2 linked regions of the Halioglobus japonicus genome follow. The protein of the gene in region 1 binds, or shares a complex with, the protein of each later gene. Links are inferred from orthologs where the notes say so. Each region holds a gene or a part of one and is shown on either strand. Other genes may lie near its edges. The genes, in order: tig and rpsG.

Region 1 (9,868 bases):
TCGTCGCGACCGATCAGGCCCGGTGACGGGAAATCGGCGATATACTTGCGCAGCGGGCCGCTCTCCAGCGCCGCGAGCAAGGCGTCTTCGTCGACAATTTCCTGGCGAGCAAAATTCAACAGGCAGGCGCCTTCACGCATGGCCGCCAAGAGCTCTGCGTTTATCAGACCGCGTGTGGAATCGAGTACCGGCAAATGCAGAGAAATGTAATCACACTTGGCAAACAGCGCCGACAGTGTATCTGCGCGCTGTACCTGGCTGGACAGGCGCCAGGCGGCCTCTACCGACAGCGCAGGGTCGTAGCCGATCACGTCCATGCCCATAGTGAGCGCCATCTCGGCCACCATGGAGCCAATAGCACCGAGGCCCACAACGCCCAGGGTCTTGCCGACCAGCTCACTGCCCTTGAATTCCTTCTTATGGGCCTCGAGTGTCTTGTTCAGTTCCGCCTTGTCTGTCGTGTTGGCCAGGGTTGCGACATAGTCGATACCTTCGACGATGCCACGCGAGCCCAGCAACAGGCCTACCGCGACCAATTCTTTCACGGCATTGGCATTGGCGCCCGGTGCATTGAACACGGGGATGCCGCGCTTGCTGCAGTCAGCCACAGGCACGTTGTTGGTGCCGGCACCGGCGCGGCCGATGGCGAGCACTGAATCCGGGATATCCTCGGACTTCAACTTGTGGGAGCGCAGCAGAATCGCATCGGGATGCGCGAACTCGCTGGCGACTTCGTAGTCTTCCCGCGGCAGTCTTTCCAGACCCTTAACCGAGATCGCGTTAAGGGTAAGAATTTGCTTGGCCATGGTTATCCTTAGATTACGGTTATGTCAGCGCTGGCGCGCTTACCCTGTTGGTATTCAGCGTCCAGCAGCTGCCCTGCTTCGCCATTCATCTGCTGGCGCAACGCCGTTTGTTCGGCCTGCGGCATGCGGCCGAGATCACCTTCATTAACACGGTCAAGTTCATAGACCAGCGCATCACCGGTCACACTTAATACGTAGTCAATGCTGCTTTGGCCTTCAGCGGGCGCGGCAAGGCCGAACGCGCTACCCAGCACTTCCTGGGGGACGACAAGGTTGCGCCGATGGGCACCCAGCTCTACCTGCCACTCATAACCTTCTGCATTGGCCAGCTCTTCCACCGATGCGCCATCTCGCAGGCCGGCAACCGCTGCTTCCGCGGCGGCGCTGACTGCCTCACGGGCCCGCTCGGCGGAAATCAGGGCAACAATTTGCTCACTGACAGCTTCCATTGGCATGACTGCTGCCTCGTTGTACGTGTTCACACGCAGCACGACCCAGTGTTCCGGGCTGAGTTCGATAACTTCACTGTTGTAGCCGGCATTCAGTACGTCGTCAGAAAAGGCTGCCGAGATCAGCTGGGCATTGCTGAACAATTCGTCCTGCGAGGTTCGGGTGACGCCCGCAGCCTGCTCGACTTCCAGCTCAAGCTCCCCGGCAGGGGAACCCAGGTCCTCGGCGTTAAACGCCAGATCCTTGAGGGTCTCTACGGTACGCATCAGCTCGATCCGCGCATCGGCCATGGCAACGCGCTCTTCGAGGTCCGGGCGCAACTGTTCGAAACTCGGTGGTTCACCTTCACGGCGATCGGTGACCTTGATGATATGAATACCTGCCTCAGTCTGTACCGGCTCGGATACCTGGCCGACTTCAAGTGCAGCAATGGCCTGCTCCATTTCCGCGGGGAACGCTTCGCCAGCGGTGTAACCGAGATCGCCACCAAAGTTGGCCGAGCCAATATCGTCCGAGTATGTCTGGGCGACTTCGCCGAAATCGGTGCCTTCTGCCAGCTTGCTCTGCGCCTCGGCGACCCGGGCCGCCCAGTCTTCAGCGCTCTCGTCATCGCGCTGTTCGAACAGAATGTGTGCTACGCCACTCTCGGTCTGATACTGGCTGGCCTGCAGCTCTTCCTGGTAGGCATCCTGCAGCGCGGTGTCATCCACCGGCTCGCGGAAATCTTCGGCGCGCAGTTCAATGAAATCGATATCCACGGACTCCTCAGACAGGAATTGCTGGCTGTTTGCCTCGTAGTAGGCCGCAATATCGGCCTCGGCGACAGTCACTTCAGCCTTGAACTCCGCCAGGGGGATGGTCATGAAGCGAATATCACGCTGCTCACCCGCCAGGCGCGCATTGAGCGCCAGTTCAGCAGGTGTCGCAAACTCACTGCCTGCGAGTCCGGCACGAGCCTGACCAACAATGAGGTCATCCGACAGTGTGGCCTTGAAAGACAGTGGCGTGTATCCGGCGTCCGACAAGGTGCCGCGATACAACTCAGGCGAGAACTGACCGCCCACCTGGAATTGCTCCATCTCACCAATAATGGTGCCCAGCTGGCGATCGGAAATCGTCAGACCCAGGCCCTCTGCCGCCTGCACCATCAGCTTGCGCTGGATTAGCCCTTCCATCACCTGGCCCTGGATCAATTGATCGTCGAGCAATGTAGGATCGAGGTTGTCGCCCATCATGGCAATCAGGCGCCGCTTTTGGTTGGTGACAGCCTGCTGTACTTCCTGCGGACTGATCTCTTCGCCGTTGACCTCAGCAACGCCACCACTGCCGCCGCTGAGCAAAATCGACTCCACCCCAAACAGGGCGAAGGCAGCGACAATAACGCCGACGATAATCTTGGAGACGGTGCCCTGGGCGTTTGCCCGAATATCTTGAAGCATGGTTTCTCTCTCGGGGGACTAAAAAAAAAGCGCACCGTTGAGTGCGCCTTTTTGTCTCGCCAGTAGCCCGATGCGTTAGCGCGGGCCGACTAACAGGACTTACGAGTTAACGGCATCCTTGAGCGCCTTGCCAGCTTTGAAGCCGGGGACGTTGGAAGCTTTGATTTCGATGGTGGCGCCGGTCTGCGGGTTGCGGCCTGTGCGGGCTGCGCGATGCTTAACGGCGAAGGTGCCGAAGCCTACCAGAGAGACCTGGTCGCCTTTGGCGAGTGCTTCAGTGATGCTGTCTACAACAGCGTCCAGCGCGCGGCCGGCAGAAGCTTTGGGCAGGTCCGCTGCAGCGGCAATTGCATCAATCAGTTCAGTCTTGTTCACACTTATCCCCTTGGAATTTTAGTCAGGTGAAATTTTAGTCTTTTAGCCCGGGGGGGCGTTCGAATTCGGTTTGCTGTCATTTGCCCGAAACCCTTGCTGCGCTTAGGTTTCGGGGGTGGTGATCAGACGCACGACTTTATAACAGAGCGGGAATCCCGGTCAACGAAAAAGCCCGCTGCTAGTGCGTATTTATGCGATTTTTTTCCTCGTCGGTCGCTTCCTTGGTCGCGGCAGCGGTACTGGCAAGGTAGTCCTCATCACTCAGCGGCTCGGGCATTGTCTCCAGGGCCATGGAAAGCACTTCATCAATCCATTTCACCGCCTTGATATTCAGATGCGCTTTGATGTTATCCGGCACCTCTTTGAGGTCGCGCTCATTCTCTTTCGGGATAATAACCGTCTTGATACCACCGCGGCGGGCTGCCAACAGTTTCTCTTTCAGGCCACCGATCGGCAGGACTTCTCCGCGAAGCGTGATTTCACCGGTCATGGCCACATCGGCGCGCACCGGAATATCCGTCAACACGGAGACCAGGGCGGTGCACATGGCGATACCCGCACTGGGGCCATCCTTGGGCGTAGCGCCTTCGGGCACGTGGATATGTACATCGTGCTTTTCGTGGTAGTCCGCAGGAATACCAACAAACTGGGAGCGACTGCGCACCACAGTGTTGGCCGCCTGAATCGACTCCTGCATCACATCACCCAGGGAACCGGTCTTCACGTGACGGCCCTTACCGGTGACCGCTACCGCTTCGATGGTCAACAGCTCGCCGCCGACCGATGTCCAGGCCAGACCTGTCACCTGACCAATCTTGTTCTCTTCCTCGGCGATCCCGTAGTTGTACTTCCGTACGCCCAGCAGATCCGGCAGCATTTCAGCGGTCACCTGACTGCCGCTCTCCATCTCCTCGAGGGTAATGGCCTTGACCATCTTACGGCAGACCTTGGCGATCTCACGCTCCAGGGAACGCACGCCGGCCTCGCGGGTGTAGTAGCGAATGATGTCAATGACCGCGCCATCATCCAGGGTGATCTCGCTTTTCTTCAGTCCGTTCAGCTTCAGCTGTTTGGGAATCAGGTAGCGCTCGGCAATATTGAGCTTTTCATCCTCGGTATAACCGGGAATCCTGATCACTTCCATACGGTCGAGCAATGGACCGGGGATGTTCATGGTGTTCGATGTGCAGACGAACATCACATCCGAGAGATCGTAATCGACCTCCAGGTAGTGGTCGTTGAACGCGTGGTTCTGCTCTGGATCGAGCACCTCAAGCATAGCTGAAGCGGGGTCGCCGCGGTGATCCATGCCCATTTTGTCGATCTCGTCGAGCAGGAACAGCGGGTTCTTGACGCCGGACTTGGCCATTTTCTGGAGTAATTTACCCGGCATGGAACCGATATACGTCCGGCGATGGCCGCGGATTTCCGCTTCGTCGCGCACACCGCCCAGGGCCATGCGCACAAACTTGCGATTCGTCGCCCGGGCAATGGACTCGCCCAGCGATGTCTTACCCACACCGGGAGGTCCTACCAGGCACAGCACGGGGCCTTTGACCTTGCGCACTCGCTTTTGGACCGCCAGGTACTCGATAATCCGGTCTTTTACCTCGTCGAGCCCATAGTGATCCTCATCGAGAATCTTGGTGGCGCGCTTCAAGTCGTGCTTGACCTTGCTGCGCTTGGCCCAGGGCACGCTTACCATCCAGTCGATGTAGCTGCGCACCACCGATGCCTCGGCAGACATGGGCGACATCATTTTCAGCTTGCCCAGTTCCGCTTCGGCTTTTTCTTTGGCCTCGGCAGGCATCTTGGCTTCGTCAATACGGGTCTGGAGTTCGTCGAGCTCGTTTGGCGCTTCGTCCATCTCGCCGAGTTCTTTCTGAATCGCTTTCATCTGCTCATTCAGGTAGTACTCGCGCTGGCTCTTCTCCATCTGCTTCTTAACGCGGCCGCGAATGCGTTTCTCCACCTGGAACAGGTCGATTTCCGCTTCCATCAGGCCCATCAGGTGCTCGAGGCGCGTCTTGATATCTGCGATCTCAAGAATGCGTTGCTTCTCTTCCAGATCGACGCTCATGTGGGCCGCAATGGTGTCAGCCAGGCGACCGGGCTCATCGATGCCGGTCAGGGACGTCAGCACCTCGGAGGGAACTTTCTTGCTGAGGTTGACGTATTTCTCAAACTGGGTGTTGGTGGAACGCAGCAGGCCCTCGACTTCGGCGTCGGGGATGTCATCGCTGACGATTTCCTGGACCTGGGCTACGGCGAAGTTGTCGCCCTCTTCCACCGCTTCAACGGAGGCGCGATAGCCACCTTCCACCAGCACCTTAATGGTGCCGTCGGGAAGCTTCAGCAGCTGCAGAATGTTGGATACGGTACCAATCTGGTAAATATCCTCGGCGCCAGGGTTGTCGTCTGCGGCATTGCGCTGGGCGACCAAAAGCACCTGCTTGTCGTTGGCCATGGCGTCTTCCAACGCCTCGATAGACTTCTCCCGGCCGACGAATAGCGGTAATACCATGTGCGGATATACGACCACATCGCGCAGGGGTAACAGGGGGAGTTCAATTGCTGAGGGAAAACCCATAACTATCTCCGGGTTGGGCGGGGTTTAAGGCCTTGTCTTCCGGATATGGGGGCACGGTCCGAAAATACAAGCACCCGCTAGCAAGTGTAGCCCGGCTGCGCCGGGCTACCAGCTTGTTTATTCTTCTGTGGATGCGGCTCGAGCCGCAGGTTCGCTGTTCTGGTAGACCAGCAGAGGCTCGGAGTCGCCGCGAATCACAGATTCGTCGATGACAACTTTGCTGACATCATCCCGTGAGGGAATGTTGTACATGGAATCCAGCAAAACGCCTTCGAGGATGGATCGCAGGCCCCGCGCGCCGGTTTTGCGCTCCATGGCTTTTTCAGCCACAGCCCGCAGACCGTCTTCGCGGAAGTCCACTTCAACCCCTTCCATTTCAAACAGCTTGCTGTACTGCTTTGTGAGGGAGTTTTTGGGTTCCGTGAGGATTTGGACCAGCGCATCGGAATCGAGTTCCTCAAGCGTTGCAATCACGGGCAGACGGCCCACAAATTCAGGGATAAGGCCGTACTGGACGAGATCTTCCGGCTCGAGCTCAAACAGCAGCTCGCCGACGTTACTGGTCTCGTCCTTGCTCTTGACCTCGGCGCTGAAGCCGATGCCACCCTTCTCAGAACGATTGCGGATCACCTTGTCCAGGCCGGCAAAAGCACCGCCACAGATGAACAGGATGTTGGAAGTGTCGACCTGTAGGAACTCCTGTTGGGGATGCTTGCGTCCACCCTGGGGCGGCACCGAAGCCACCGTACCTTCGATCAGCTTGAGCAGCGCTTGCTGTACGCCTTCACCGGAAACGTCACGGGTAATTGAAGGATTGTCCGACTTGCGGGAAATCTTGTCGATTTCATCGATGTAGACAATACCTACCTGGGCCTTCTCCACATCATAGTCGCACTTCTGCAGCAGCTTCTGGATGATGTTCTCAACATCCTCACCGACATAGCCAGCTTCAGTGAGCGTGGTGGCGTCGGCGATGGTAAAGGGCACATCTAGCAAGCGCGCCAGCGTTTCCGCCAGAAGTGTCTTGCCCGATCCAGTGGGGCCGACCAGGAGGATATTACTCTTGCCAAGTTCCACGTCGTCGCCGCGGCCCTGGCCGTGACGTAGACGCTTATAGTGGTTATAGACCGCCACCGACAGCACTTTTTTGGCGCGCTGCTGGCCGATCACGTATTCATCCAGGATGGCCTTGATTTCCTGGGGTACCGGGAGGTGGTCCTGCTGGCCGTCACCGCTGCTTTCCTGCACCTCCTCACGGATGATGTCATTACAGAGGTCGACGCACTCGTCGCAGATAAATACCGACGGACCAGCGATCAGTTTGCGTACTTCGTGCTGGCTCTTGCCGCAGAAGGAGCAATACAGCAGTTTGCCGCTGTCATCGCCAGAAGTGGTAGTTTCGTCGCTCATTAAGACGCCCTATACACAATATATGGAAAGTCTCCGTCTCCGGAGACTGTAAGATGATGTTTTTTAGCGATTATTGCAAGCCCTGTTAGGTGCTTTGGACAGGTTCTGTAGCCTATTCCGAAGCACCGCCGCGGCTGGTCACAACCTCGTCAATCAGGCCGTATTCCATGCTTTCGTGGGCGTTCATGAAGCGATCGCGCTCAGTATCGCGCTCGATGACCTCAAGCGGCTGTCCCGTATGCCCTGCCATCAGCTCATTGAGCTTCTGGCGAATGATCAGAATTTCCTTGGCCTGGATCTCGATGTCAGTGGCCTGCCCCTGAGCACCGCCGGAGGGCTGGTGAATCATGGTGCGGGCGTTAGGGAGGCAATAACGCTTGCCCTTGGCACCACCGCAGAGCAGAAAAGCCCCCATAGACGCTGCCTGACCAATACACATGGTCGACACGTCGGGCTTAATGAACTGCATGGTGTCGTAGATCGACAAACCCGCGGTCACACTGCCGCCGGGAGAGTTGATGTAGAGGTGAATGTCTTTGTCGGGGTTTTCCGACTCAAGGAACAAGAGTTGGGCCACGATCAGGTTGGCCATCTGGTCCTCAACAGGACCTACGGCAAAGATAACGCGCTCTTTCAGCAGGCGGGAGTAGATGTCGAATGAGCGCTCCCCGCGAGAGGTTTGCTCCACCACCATAGGCACCAGGCCCAGGTTGTTAATGTCTTGAGAATTGCGCCCGTCTGGCTGAAATGGCATAGCTCATCGTCCCTAGTATTTCTTCTGTGGTGTATACGGGCGGCGGCGTCAGATGGCCCACCGCCCGGCGGGAGATACGGTATCAGGCTTCCTCTTCGCCCTGCTCGGCAGGTGCGATTGCTTCCTGATAACTGCACTCCTTATCCACTATCTTGGCACTCTCGAGGAGTTTTTCAACCACCTGGTCTTCAAGAACTTTGGATTCAACCGTCGCCAGCTGCTCCTGGTTCGAGTAGTACCAGTTGATCACCTCTTCAGGCTCCTGGTAGGTAGAGGCCATTTCCTCAATGGTGGCGCGGACTTTGTCACCGTCTGCCTTCAGCTCGAACTTGTTAATCAGCTCAGACAGCAGCAGACCCAGCTTGACGCGCTTCTCGGCATTTTCGGTGAACATATCGTCAGGCAGCAGGGATTTCAGGTCGAGATCCTGGCCTGCGGCACCGCCGAACTGCTGGAACATCTGGTTGCGCAGCGCATCGACTTCCTGAGCAATCAGCGCCTGGGGGATTTCCAGGGCATCGTGAGCATCGATAACCGCATCCATAACCTGCTGCTTGACCTTGGATTCGATGGCGTTCTTCAGTTCGCGGGTCATGTTCTCGCCCACTTCCTTGCGGAACTGCTCTTCACCGCCCTCTTCTACGCCGTACTTGGCGAACAGCTCTTCATCGAGCTCGGCGGGGGACATTTCCTGAACGTTCTGCACAGTGACCTTGAATTCAACTGCCGCACCTTTCAGGTCTTCGCTGTGGTAGTCCTCGGGGAAGGTCAGCTCGAGCGTCTTCTCTTCGCCGGCAGACATACCCACGATACCGTCTTCGAACCCGGGGATCATGCGGCCGGAACCCAGCTCCAGCTCAGAGCCCTCAGCGCTACCGCCCTCAAACGCCTCGCCGTCCTTGGTGCCGGCGAAATCAATGATGACCTTGTCTTCCAACGCTGCGGGACGCTCGACGTCAGTCCAGCTGCCCTGCTGCTTGCGGAATACTTCGATGATCTCGTTCACGTCTTCGTCTTTGACTTCAGCGACCGGGCGCTCTACATCAAAGCCGCCGAGCTCGGCCACTTCAACGTCGGGGAATACTTCAAACGTCGCCACGTACTCGAGGTCTTTACCGGCTTCGAGCGACTTGGGCTCGATGCTGGGCTGCCCGGCAGGGCGCAGTTGTTCCTGTACCACAGCTTCCTGGAAGGACTGGCTCATGACTTCGCCCAATACTTCCTGGCGCACACCCGCACCAAAGCGCTGCTGCATGACCTTCATGGGCACTTTGCCGGGGCGGAAGCCGGGCAAACGCACGTTTTTTGCTGCCTTTTTCAGGCGGGTAACCACTTCTGCGTCAACGCGCTCGGCGGGTACGCCAACTGTCAGGCGACGCTCCAGGCCGGAAGTCGTCTCAATAGAAACCTGCATGGTATTTCCTCATAAATCGAAAAGTCTGTGGTGCCCGCCTCTTTTCCGAGGCGGCACCTGCCAAAAATATGGTGCGGAAGGGGGGACTTGAACCCCCACACATTGCTGCACTAGAACCTAAATCTAGCGTGTCTACCAATTCCACCACTTCCGCGCGTAAGCCCCTCTGCCCCGGGTGTGGGGCCAATACCTAGAATCCGCTGCAGCTTTCTGCACCTAACTAATTGATTATTAGGAAAGAAAAACGCCGCAGGGGCGGTAATTGGAGGTCTCGCAAGGGCGCAGATTCTGCCACAAAGACAGCACCGGTTCAACCGCTCATCAACGCGGTAGTGCCTGCAAGAGAATCAGGGGGCCCACCTGGGGCGAAAGCCGCCGCCCGGCAGGCAATAGAAAGGCCTCCTCGGGGTCGAAGGTCATGCCGTCGACCGCCAACCTGCCCTCGACAACCATGACCAGGCTATAGCTTTCCTGTGCCGGAAGATCGCACTGCGCACCAGTCTCGACCCGCACACGCCGCACCTCAAAGTCAGCGAAGTCGACAATGCGCTCTATCTCAACACCTGCTGGAGACGCCAGAACCTCGAATATGCCCTGCTCCGGCGGCTGCAGGCACATGTTATCCAATGC
Region 2 (9,939 bases), 1.3 Mb from region 1 along the record:
CTCTACCTGAACGGCATGTCCATCACCGGTGGCTATCACCGCCTGTGGTCCCACAAGGCCTACGAAGCACACCCGGCTCTCAAGTGGTTCTACGCACTGTGGGGCGCTGGCGCACTGCAAAACAGCATTCTGATCTGGGCTTCCGATCACCGCCGTCACCACCGTCACGTGGATGACAATGAACAAGACCCCTACTCCGCGGGCCGCGGCTTGTGGTTCAGCCACATGGGCTGGATGCTGCGCGAGTACCGCACCAACGAGCAGGACTTCAGCAACGCCAAGGACCTGCAGCGCGATTCCGTGGTCATGTTCCAGCACAACCACTACGTGGCGCTCACTACCTTTATGAACGTGGGCTTGCCGCTGCTGCTGGGCCTATACCTGGGCGACGTCATCGGCACGCTGTTGCTGGTCGGCCTGTTCCGATTGATCGTCAACCACCACGTTACCTTCTTCATCAATTCGCTCGCGCACTTCTGGGGCACGCGCCCATATACCGAGACCAACAGCGCCCGCGACAATGGTTTCCTGGCGTTCCTCACCTACGGCGAGGGCTACCACAACTACCACCACATCTTCCAAACGGACTACCGCAATGGCATTCGCTGGTGGCAGTGGGATCCCACCAAGTGGCTGATTAACGGCTGCTCACGCGTGGGCCTGGCCAGCAAGCTGGTGCGCGTACCCGAGATTAAAATTCAGCGCGCCATGCTCGACACTCAGTTCAAGCGCGCCCGCGCCCAGTTGGACGAGACCGAGAGCTCTGACACGCTGCGAGACAAACTTGAGCGCGAGTACCAGCAATTCACTGAATCAGTGAACGAGTGGACAACCCTGCAAGCGCAGCGCTACGAAGCCAAGAAAGCCGAACTGGGTGGCGCCCTGGGCGAGAAGCGCGCCCGCCTGCAGCAGAAATGGGAAACAGCCACCTTGCGCACCAAGTTCAAGGAGCTGGAATACTCGCTGAAGATGCAGCGCAAGCGCATGGAGCTCCTCATGAAGGAAATTCAGCTACAGGCGCAGATGCAGCCCGCGTAAACCTCGCATAAATGCATCGAGGGGCCTTAAGGCCCCTTTTTTGTGTCTGCGTCCATGATCTGTCCTGCTTTACCTCGCGTATCGATAGCTCTGTGATACTTTAGACACCCAACCACTGATAACCGCGAGGATGCCTCCCATGACCACCGTATTCGACTTCACCGTGCAGAACGCCGCCGGCACCGACCGTCCACTCGATGAATTCAAGGGCCAGGTTCTGCTGATTGTGAACACGGCTTCCAAGTGCGGCTTCACGCCTCAGTTCGCGGGGCTTGAAGAGCTCTATGAAAAGTACAAAGACAAAGGCGTATCCGTTATCGGCTTCCCCTGTAACCAGTTCGGCAAGCAGGACCCTGGCAGCAACGATGAGATTCAGGAATTCTGCCAGCTCAACTATGGCGTTTCGTTTCCCATGATGGGCAAGATTGAAGTGAATGGCTCCGGGGCTGACCCGTTGTTCAAGCACCTCAAGGATGAAGCCCCGGGGTTGCTGACCAAGAATATCAAATGGAACTTCACCAAGTTCCTTGTAGACGCCGAAGGCAACGTTGTTAAGCGTTATGCGCCGACGACCAAGCCTGCTGATATTGAGAAAGATATCGACTCGCTGTTGGCCTGAGTTTTATCGGGTTAGTTCTGACTATGCGGTTCGGGAGCGGCGTAAGCTCTTCCGAAACCGCTGCAAGCCCATCCATGGGACGCTTCGGCGTCCGGCATCCATGCCTCCCGACGATTTCGGAAGAGCTTACGCCACTCCCGGCCCTCTTTTCGGCCGCTCCGATAAACCGCTTTGCCAAGCCCACTCTTCACAGCTATACCACTCAAATCCCGATTTGCAGCAAGCGCATTTCCCAAGTTGGGCTTAATCGCAAATACCCCATCTCAATTCGACATCTTTGATCATGAAGTTAAAACCGGAATCGAGCCACGGCGCTGGCGAGAAAATTATGTCACCATCAGGCCATGCATAAGCTCAGCGGAGAGGGCGGAGGGCTTTCCGGGCTGAGTGCTTGAGGATTGCGCAGCAATCCCACTCTGAGTTGCGCCCCGGCCGCAGCCATCGGAGCTGAGCTTGTGGTCGTGACGCAATCTCCTCGCCAGTTCCGTGGCGGATAGATTAGCCAAAACCAAAACAATAAAGCCCGACACAAAGGCCGGGCTCTTTAAGGCCCTCACCGTAAGGCAAGGGCAGACGCGATATCGATTACTCGATGATCTTGGCTACAACACCAGCGCCAACAGTACGACCACCTTCGCGGATCGCGAAGCGCAGGCCATCTTCCATCGCAATCGGAGCGATCAGAGTGGCAACCATCTGTACGTTGTCACCAGGCATTACCATCTCAACGCCTTCGGGCAGTTCACATGCACCGGTTACGTCAGTAGTACGGAAGTAGAACTGCGGACGGTAGCCCTTAAAGAAAGGCGTGTGACGACCGCCTTCTTCCTTGGACAGAATGTAAACCTCAGCTTCAAACTTGGTGTGAGGGTTTACAGAACCGGGCTTGGACAGCACCTGGCCACGCTCAACTTCGTCACGCTTGGTGCCACGCAGCAGAATACCTACGTTCTCACCCGCACGACCTTCGTCCAGCAGCTTGCGGAACATCTCAACACCAGTACAGGTAGTGGTCTGAGTGTCCTTGATACCAACGATCTCGATCTCTTCACCAACCTTGATGATGCCACGCTCAACACGGCCAGTTACTACGGTACCGCGACCGGAGATGGAGAATACGTCTTCAACCGGCATCAGGAAGGCACCGTCAACGGCACGCTCGGGCTCAGGGATGTAAGAATCCAGAGTCTCTACCAGGGTCTTAACGGCAGTGGTGCCCAGCTCGTTCTCGTCTTCGCCGTTCAGCGCCATCAGCGCGGAACCACAGATGATCGGAGTGTCGTCACCGGGGAATTCGTACTGGTCCAGCAGCTCACGCAGCTCCATTTCAACCAGCTCTTTCATCTCTTCGTATTCTTCGGTGTCGGCGCCGCCACAGTCTTCTGCGAGCAGGTCAGCCTTGTTCAGGAATACAACGATGTAAGGTACGCCTACCTGACGAGACAGCAGGATGTGCTCACGAGTCTGGGGCATGGGGCCATCAGTAGCACCACAAACCAGGATCGCGCCGTCCATCTGCGCAGCACCGGTAATCATGTTCTTCACGTAGTCAGCGTGTCCGGGACAGTCAACGTGCGCGTAGTGACGAATCGGAGAGTCGTACTCAACGTGAGAAGTCGCGATGGTGATGCCACGCTCTTTCTCTTCAGGTGCGTTGTCGATACCGTCGAAGGCTACCGCGTCGCCGCCCCATACTTCGGAGCATACGCGGGTCAGGGCCGCTGTCAGGGTAGTTTTACCGTGGTCAACGTGACCGATGGTGCCCACGTTTACGTGGGGCTTAGTACGTTCAAACGTTTCTTTTGCCATTACCAGGCTCCTCTTTAAAATGTGGGCAGAGGATCACTCCACCCAGTCAAAAAATCCTACTCAATCGGAGTCAGACCCCAATTTAAAACAGCGAAATTGGGGTCTGTCCCCGATTACGCGTACTTTGAAACAATCGCATCTGCCACACTCGCGGGGGCCTCTGCGTATTTCGAAAATTCCATGGTGTAGGTCGCACGACCCTGGGTTGCGCTGCGCAGGTCGGTCGCGTAACCGAACATCTCTGCCAGCGGTACCTCGGCGTTAATCACCTTACCTGAGGGATTTTCGTCCATGCCACCAATCAGGCCGCGGCGACGATTAAGATCGCCAACCACATCACCCATGTTCTCTTCAGGCGTCACCACTTCTACGGCCATAACGGGTTCGAGCAGTACTGCGCCGCCCTCGCTAGCGAGCTTCTTGGTCGCCATGCTTGCGGCAATCTTGAACGCCATTTCGTTAGAGTCCACATCGTGGAAGGAACCGTCGTACAGGGTGGCCTTCAGGCCCAGCAGGGGGTAGCCAGCCAGAACACCGTTCTGCATCTGCTCTTCGATACCCTTCTGTACCGCGGGAATGTACTCCCGGGGCACGATGCCGCCAACAATCTCGTTGACGAATTCCAGGCCTTCTGCGGTCTCGTCCTCTGCGGGCTCAAACTTGACCCATACATGGCCGTACTGGCCGCGGCCGCCGGACTGGCGTACAAACTTGCCTTCGATTTCCGCAGTGTTGCGGATCGCCTCGCGGTAGGCCACCTGGGGCTTACCGATATTGGCCTCTACACTGAACTCGCGACGCATACGGTCGACAATAATGTCCAGGTGCAGTTCACCCATACCAGAAATAATTGTCTGGCCGGTTTCTTCATCTGTCTTGACCCGGAAGGACGGATCTTCCTGGGCCAGCTTGCCCAGGGCAACGCCCATCTTTTCCTGATCGGGCTTGGAACGGGGCTCCACCGCCACCGAAATTACCGGCTCGGGGAATTCCATGCGCTCCAGCACAATGGGGCTGTCGGGATCACAAAGGGTGTCACCGGTGGTGACATCCTTGAGGCCCACTGCGGCGGCGATATCGCCCGCCAGCACTTCCTTGATCTCTTCACGGCTGTTGGAGTGCATCTGCACCATCCGGCCAACGCGTTCTTTCTTCTCTTTGACAGAGTTGTACACGGCAGTGCCGGATTCCAACTTGCCGGAGTAAACGCGAAAGAATGTCAGGGTGCCCACGAAGGGGTCGGTGGCAATTTTGAACGCCAGCGAGGCAAAGGGAGCGTTGTCGTCCGCTTCGCGCGTCGCAGGGGTTTCGTCCTTGTCCAGCAAGTGCCCTTCGATCGCCTTCACCTCGGTGGGAGAAGGCATAAATTCGATCACGGCATCCAGTACCGCCTGCACACCCTTGTTCTTGAAGGCCGAGCCGCCCAGTACGGGCACGATCTCATTGGCCAGGGTGCGGGCGCGAATGCCCTGCTTGATTTCTTCCTTGGAAAGCTCGCCCTCTTCGAGGTACTTCTCGGTGAGCTCGTCGCTGGCCTCGGCAGCTGCCTCCACCATGAACTCACGCATTTCCTCTACCTGGTCAACCAGGTCTTCGGGCACATCGGCGTATTCAAAGGACATGCCCTGATCGGCTTCACTCCAAAGAATGGCCTTGTTCTCGATCAGGTCTACCACGCCCTTGAATTCGTCCTCGGCGCCGATGGTCATTTGCAGCGGCACAGCGTTGGCGCCAAGGCGCTCCTTCAGCTGATCTACCACGCTCATGAAATCGGCGCCGGCACGGTCCATCTTATTGACGAACACCATGCGCGGCACTTCGTACTTGTTCGCCTGGCGCCAGACGGTTTCGGTCTGGGGCTGCACACCGGATGACCCACACAGCACTACCACGGCACCGTCCAGAACACGCAGGGAACGCTCCACCTCAATGGTGAAGTCCACGTGTCCGGGGGTGTCGATGATGTTAATGCGGTGCTGGTCGAACTGCGCGTCCATGCCTTTCCAGAAACAGGTGGTAGCCGCGGAGGTAATGGTAATACCCCGCTCCTGCTCCTGCTCCATCCAGTCCATGGTGGCTGCACCATCGTGCACCTCACCAATCTTGTGGGACAGGCCTGTATAGAAAAGAACACGTTCGGTGGTCGTGGTTTTACCCGCGTCCACGTGTGCACAGATACCGATATTTCGGTATCTGTTAATAGGCGTTTGACGTGCCACGCTGCTTTCCTCGGAAAAAGGTGGTGATTAGAAGCGGTAGTGCGAGAATGCCTTGTTCGCTTCAGCCATGCGGTGAACATCTTCACGCTTCTTCACGGCATTACCTTTGCCCTGGGATGCGTCGATGATCTCGCCGGCAAGACGCTGGCGCATGGACTTCTCACCGCGGCCGCGAGCGTACTCAACCAACCAGCGCATGGACAGAGCCACACGACGGGCGGGACGTACTTCCACGGGCACCTGGTAGGTAGCACCACCCACACGGCGAGACTTAACCTCTACCATGGGCGCGATGTTTTCCAGCGCTTCGTCGAATGCTTCGAGGGGATCCTTGTTCAGTTTTTCCTGAACAATGTCCAGAGCACCGTAAACGATGGTCTCTGCGACGGATTTCTTACCACTGATCATTACGTGGTTCATGAATTTCGCCAAAGTCACGTTCCCGAACTTAGGATCGGGCAGTACTTCGCGCTTGGCGACTACTCTTCTTCTGGGCATATTAGCCTCTCTCTCTTCAGGGTTACCCGAACACCGACCTGCCACAAATGCGGGGGAGGCAGGGGTTCGGCCTTACTTACATCTATATATAAGCCAGCTTACGCTTCAGGACTTACTTGGGACGCTTGGCACCGTACTTCGAGCGACCGTTACGACGGTCGGCTACGCCGGAGGTGTCCAGGCTGCCACGCACGGTGTGATAACGCACACCGGGAAGGTCCTTTACACGACCACCGCGAATCAGAACTACACTGTGCTCCTGCAGGTTGTGACCCTCACCACCGATGTAAGAGGAAACCTCGTAACCGTTGGTCAGGCGTACACGACATACTTTACGCAGTGCAGAGTTCGGCTTCTTCGGCGTGGTAGTGTAAACACGAGTACAAACACCGCGGCGCTGCGGGCAGCTTTGCAGGGCAGGTACGTCGCTCTTTTCTACTTTGCGCTTCCTGGGCTTACGAACCAATTGGTTGATCGTTGCCATTCAGATAGAACTCCAAAAAATGTTGTATTTCATGGCCTTATGGCCATTTCCCCAGCTCTGGACCGGATAACCTGCAAAACCTTAATAAAAGGCCACAGGAAACCACCCCAAAAATGAGGAGGCGGCATTCTATAGATGGCCCCACCTTGAGTCAACAACAAATCGTCCCCATATACCTGGCCCCGGCGGGAGAAATTTGGGTGTTTTTTGCTCCCCAAACAGGCCTTTTTCATGTACTATCCGCCACAATTTTTTCTGGCCAAACTTTGAACGATTGAGAGACCCAATGTCTGACTTATCCCTTTACAGAAATATTGGTATTTTCGCCCACGTTGACGCGGGTAAAACCACCACTACCGAGCGCATCCTGAAGCTCACCGGTAAGATTCACAAGACCGGTGAAGTACACGACGGTGCTGCGACCACTGACTTCATGGAACAGGAGCAGGAGCGTGGTATTACCATTCAGTCTGCAGCAACCACCTGTTTCTGGAAAGATCACCGCCTAAACATCATTGACACCCCAGGACACGTTGACTTCACCGTAGAAGTTTACCGCTCCCTGAAAGTACTCGACGGTGGTGTTGGCGTATTCTGTGGCTCCGGTGGTGTTGAGCCCCAGTCCGAGACCAACTGGCGCTACGCGAACGAATCTGAAGTATCCCGCCTGATCTTTGTGAACAAGCTGGACCGTATCGGTGCAGACTTCTACCGCGTTGTTAAGCAGGTAGAAGACGTACTGGGTGCCAACCCGCTGGTCATGGTTCTGCCCATCGGCCGCGAAGACGGCTTCATCGGCGTTGTCGATCTGCTGACCCGCAAGGCGCACGTCTGGGCCGATAACGACAACCCCGAGAACTTCGAAATCACCGACGTTCCCGCCGACATGGCCGACGACGTTGAAGAGTGGCGCGAGAAGCTGATTGAAACTGCCGTTGAGCAGGACGACGAGCTGATGGAACAATACCTGGAAGGCAACGAGCCCTCCATGGAAGACATCAAGCGCTGCATCCGAGAAGGTACTCGCAAGCTGGACTTCTTCCCCACTTACTGTGGCTCCGCGTTCAAGAACAAAGGTGTACAGCTGGTACTGGACGCCGTTGTTGACTACCTGCCCAGCCCCACCGAGGTAGACCCCCAGCCGCTGACCGACGAAGAAGGTGAGCCCACTGGTGAATTCGCGACCGTTGATCCGGAAGAGCCCCTGCGCGCCCTGGCGTTCAAGATCATGGACGACCGTTTCGGCGCCCTGACCTTCGTGCGTATCTACTCCGGCGTACTGAACAAGGGTGACACCATCCTCAACTCCGCTACCGGTAAGACCGAGCGTATTGGCCGTATGGTGGAAATGCACGCCAACGACCGCAACGAACTCGACTCTGCCCAGGCAGGCGACATTCTGGCGATTGTCGGTATGAAGAACGTTCAGACCGGCCACACCCTGTGTGACCAGAAGAACCCCTGCACCCTGGAAGCCATGGTCTTCCCCGAGCCCGTTATCTCCATCGCGGTTGCTCCGAAAGACAAGGGCGGTGCCGAGAAAATGGGTATTGCGATCGGTAAAATGGTTGCAGAAGACCCCTCCTTCCGCGTTGAAACCGACGAAGACTCCGGTGAAACCATCCTCAGGGGCATGGGCGAGCTGCACCTGGACGTTAAAGTCGACATCCTCAAGCGTACCTACGGCGTTGAGTTGGAAGTTGGTAAGCCTCAGGTGGCCTACCGCGAAACCATCACCCAGGAAATCGAAGATTCCTACACGCACAAGAAGCAGTCTGGTGGTTCCGGTCAGTTCGGTAAGATCGACTACCGCATCAAGCCCGCTGCGCCTGGCGACGGCTTCTCCTTCACCTCCACTGTTGTGGGCGGTAACGTACCGAAGGAATTCTTCCCTGCCATTGAGAAGGGCTTCAAGGTCATGATGGACGAAGGCCCGATTGCCGGCTTCCCCGTTCTTGACGTTGAAATCGAGCTGTACGACGGTGGCTTCCACGCAGTTGACTCCTCGGCCATTGCCTTTGAACTGGCAGCGAAGGGCGCATTCCGCCAGTCCATGCCCAAGGCCGGCGCTCAGCTGATCGAGCCCATCATGAAGGTTGACGTGTTCACTCCAGACGATCACGTAGGTGACGTTATCGGTGACCTGAACCGTCGTCGCGGCATGATCAAAGACCAGGACGCAGGCGCCACTGGCGTACGCATCAAGGCAGACGTACCTCTGTCAGAGATGTTCGGCTACATCGGCCACCTGCGCACCATCACTTCCGGCCGTGGCCAGTTCTCCATGGAGTTCAGCCACTACATGCCCTGCCCGCAGAACGTGGCAGACGAGGTGGTTGCCGAAGTTAAGGAGCGTAAAGCCAACGGCTAAGCGCTACCTTCAGGAAAAAAGGCCGGCTTATGCCGGCCTTTTTTTTAGCGGTTATTTCCTCCCAGAACGACCATTCTGGCGTCGTACACCCGCGGGCTATCGCATTCCGCCACGTCGTCCATGATCTCCTGGTGCTTGGCCCAACCACCGCCATTGGCGTAGTTATGCCAGGCCTCGCCCAGCTGCTCATAGTTTTCAAAGCTCACCACCGAGTAGTGGTCAAACTCAATACCGCTAAACCCTAGCTGTGGCTACATCAGCCATGACTGTCCCTTACCACCCATCTTCGACATGACCTCGGAGAACTTCTTATGGGCCTGGTAGGCCTTCATTGAGTCGCTATCGTCATCGATGATGCAACTAGAGAACCACACGATGCCATTGCCCTGGGGAGGCCCATTCGGCGCATGCACGGGGATTGACGACACCAGTGAGTGGCTGCAACCAATGACCTCTGCATAGGACTCACCAAGGCCGTCGTTACCCGCCATCCAGTTGTCCATGCCCTGCCCCATTTACTGGCCCGTCACCCCGGAGCCAATCCAGCCCACGTCAAACTCGCCATCGTTGGTTCTGAACTGCGGCGAGATAGTCCAGGAACTGTAGCTGCCATCGTTCTTCTTAGACCATTTAGCGAACTTCTTGTTCAGGACATCCAGGTCATCCCAGGCCTTATCCTCCTTGAAGCTGCAGGTGAATAACTCCACCGGCACCACCGTCGGCACCTCCTGCTGGGCCGCGATTCCGAGCGGAGACATTCCTGCGAGCAGCGTAGCAGCCATCGCTATTGTTCTGATTTTCATAGATTTATTCCTCTTCGCATGATCACGAATGCAGATTAGAGGACAGAGAGGAACAAACATCGGGCAGGCACGTATCCCTGGCGCAGGTCTTCATCCAG

Evidence for each region.
Region 2: the proteins of tig (region 1) and rpsG are in contact, whole or in part, in a crystal structure (PDB 3GTY), measured with the Thermotoga maritima proteins. The link is inferred for Halioglobus japonicus from one-to-one orthologs. Residues at the interface, in WP_004081061.1 of Thermotoga maritima: Glu122, Val124, Val129, Leu130, Tyr133, Glu188, Gly259, Ile262, Tyr263, Glu266, Ser270, Glu273, Gln274, Glu277, Arg308, Gln311, Ile312, Ser315, Tyr316, Glu325, Arg329, Arg336, Leu363, Phe366, Trp367, Arg373, Leu377, Arg381, Leu384, Glu387; in WP_004081843.1 of Thermotoga maritima: Lys34, Lys52, Lys55, Glu59, Arg62, Gln63, Glu66, Asn67, Lys69, Val71, Arg95, Ala109, Lys110, Lys111, Gly112, Arg113, Pro114, Glu117, Glu121, Ile124, Ala125, Tyr127, Asn128, Asn129, Thr130, Gly131, Lys135, Asp139, Arg142, Met143.

Annotation. Positions count from the first base shown.
Region 1 is NZ_CP019450.1:2,737,034-2,746,901, forward strand. Bases 7,073-9,868 are described here. They hold tig (trigger factor), read right to left. Parts: upstream 9,239-9,868; coding sequence 7,907-9,238; downstream 7,073-7,906. Other genes in these bases: clpP (ATP-dependent Clp endopeptidase proteolytic subunit ClpP), read right to left, coding at 7,183-7,824; BST95_RS12920 (cupin domain-containing protein), read right to left, coding at 9,560-9,868. In the rest of the region: BST95_RS12880 (phosphoglycerate dehydrogenase), read right to left, coding at 1-806; BST95_RS12885 (SurA N-terminal domain-containing protein), read right to left, coding at 815-2,695; BST95_RS12890 (HU family DNA-binding protein), read right to left, coding at 2,795-3,070; lon (endopeptidase La), read right to left, coding at 3,249-5,660; ATP-dependent Clp protease ATP-binding subunit ClpX, read right to left, coding at 5,778-7,070. UniProt on the Bacillus subtilis protein: Involved in protein export. Acts as a chaperone by maintaining the newly synthesized protein in an open conformation. Functions as a peptidyl-prolyl cis-trans isomerase.
Region 2 is NZ_CP019450.1:4,006,096-4,016,034, forward strand. Bases 4,449-7,315 are described here. They hold rpsG (30S ribosomal protein S7), read right to left. Parts: upstream 6,184-7,315; coding sequence 5,713-6,183; downstream 4,449-5,712. Other genes in these bases: fusA (elongation factor G), read right to left, coding at 4,449-5,685; rpsL (30S ribosomal protein S12), read right to left, coding at 6,296-6,667; fusA (elongation factor G), read left to right, coding at 6,954-7,315. In the rest of the region: BST95_RS18900 (fatty acid desaturase), read left to right, coding at 1-1,038; BST95_RS18905 (glutathione peroxidase), read left to right, coding at 1,178-1,657; tuf (elongation factor Tu), read right to left, coding at 2,243-3,466; more of fusA, read right to left, coding at 3,580-4,448; more of fusA, read left to right, coding at 7,316-9,038; BST95_RS19855 (hypothetical protein), read right to left, coding at 9,083-9,244; BST95_RS18935 (hypothetical protein), read right to left, coding at 9,290-9,541; BST95_RS18940 (hypothetical protein), read right to left, coding at 9,554-9,841.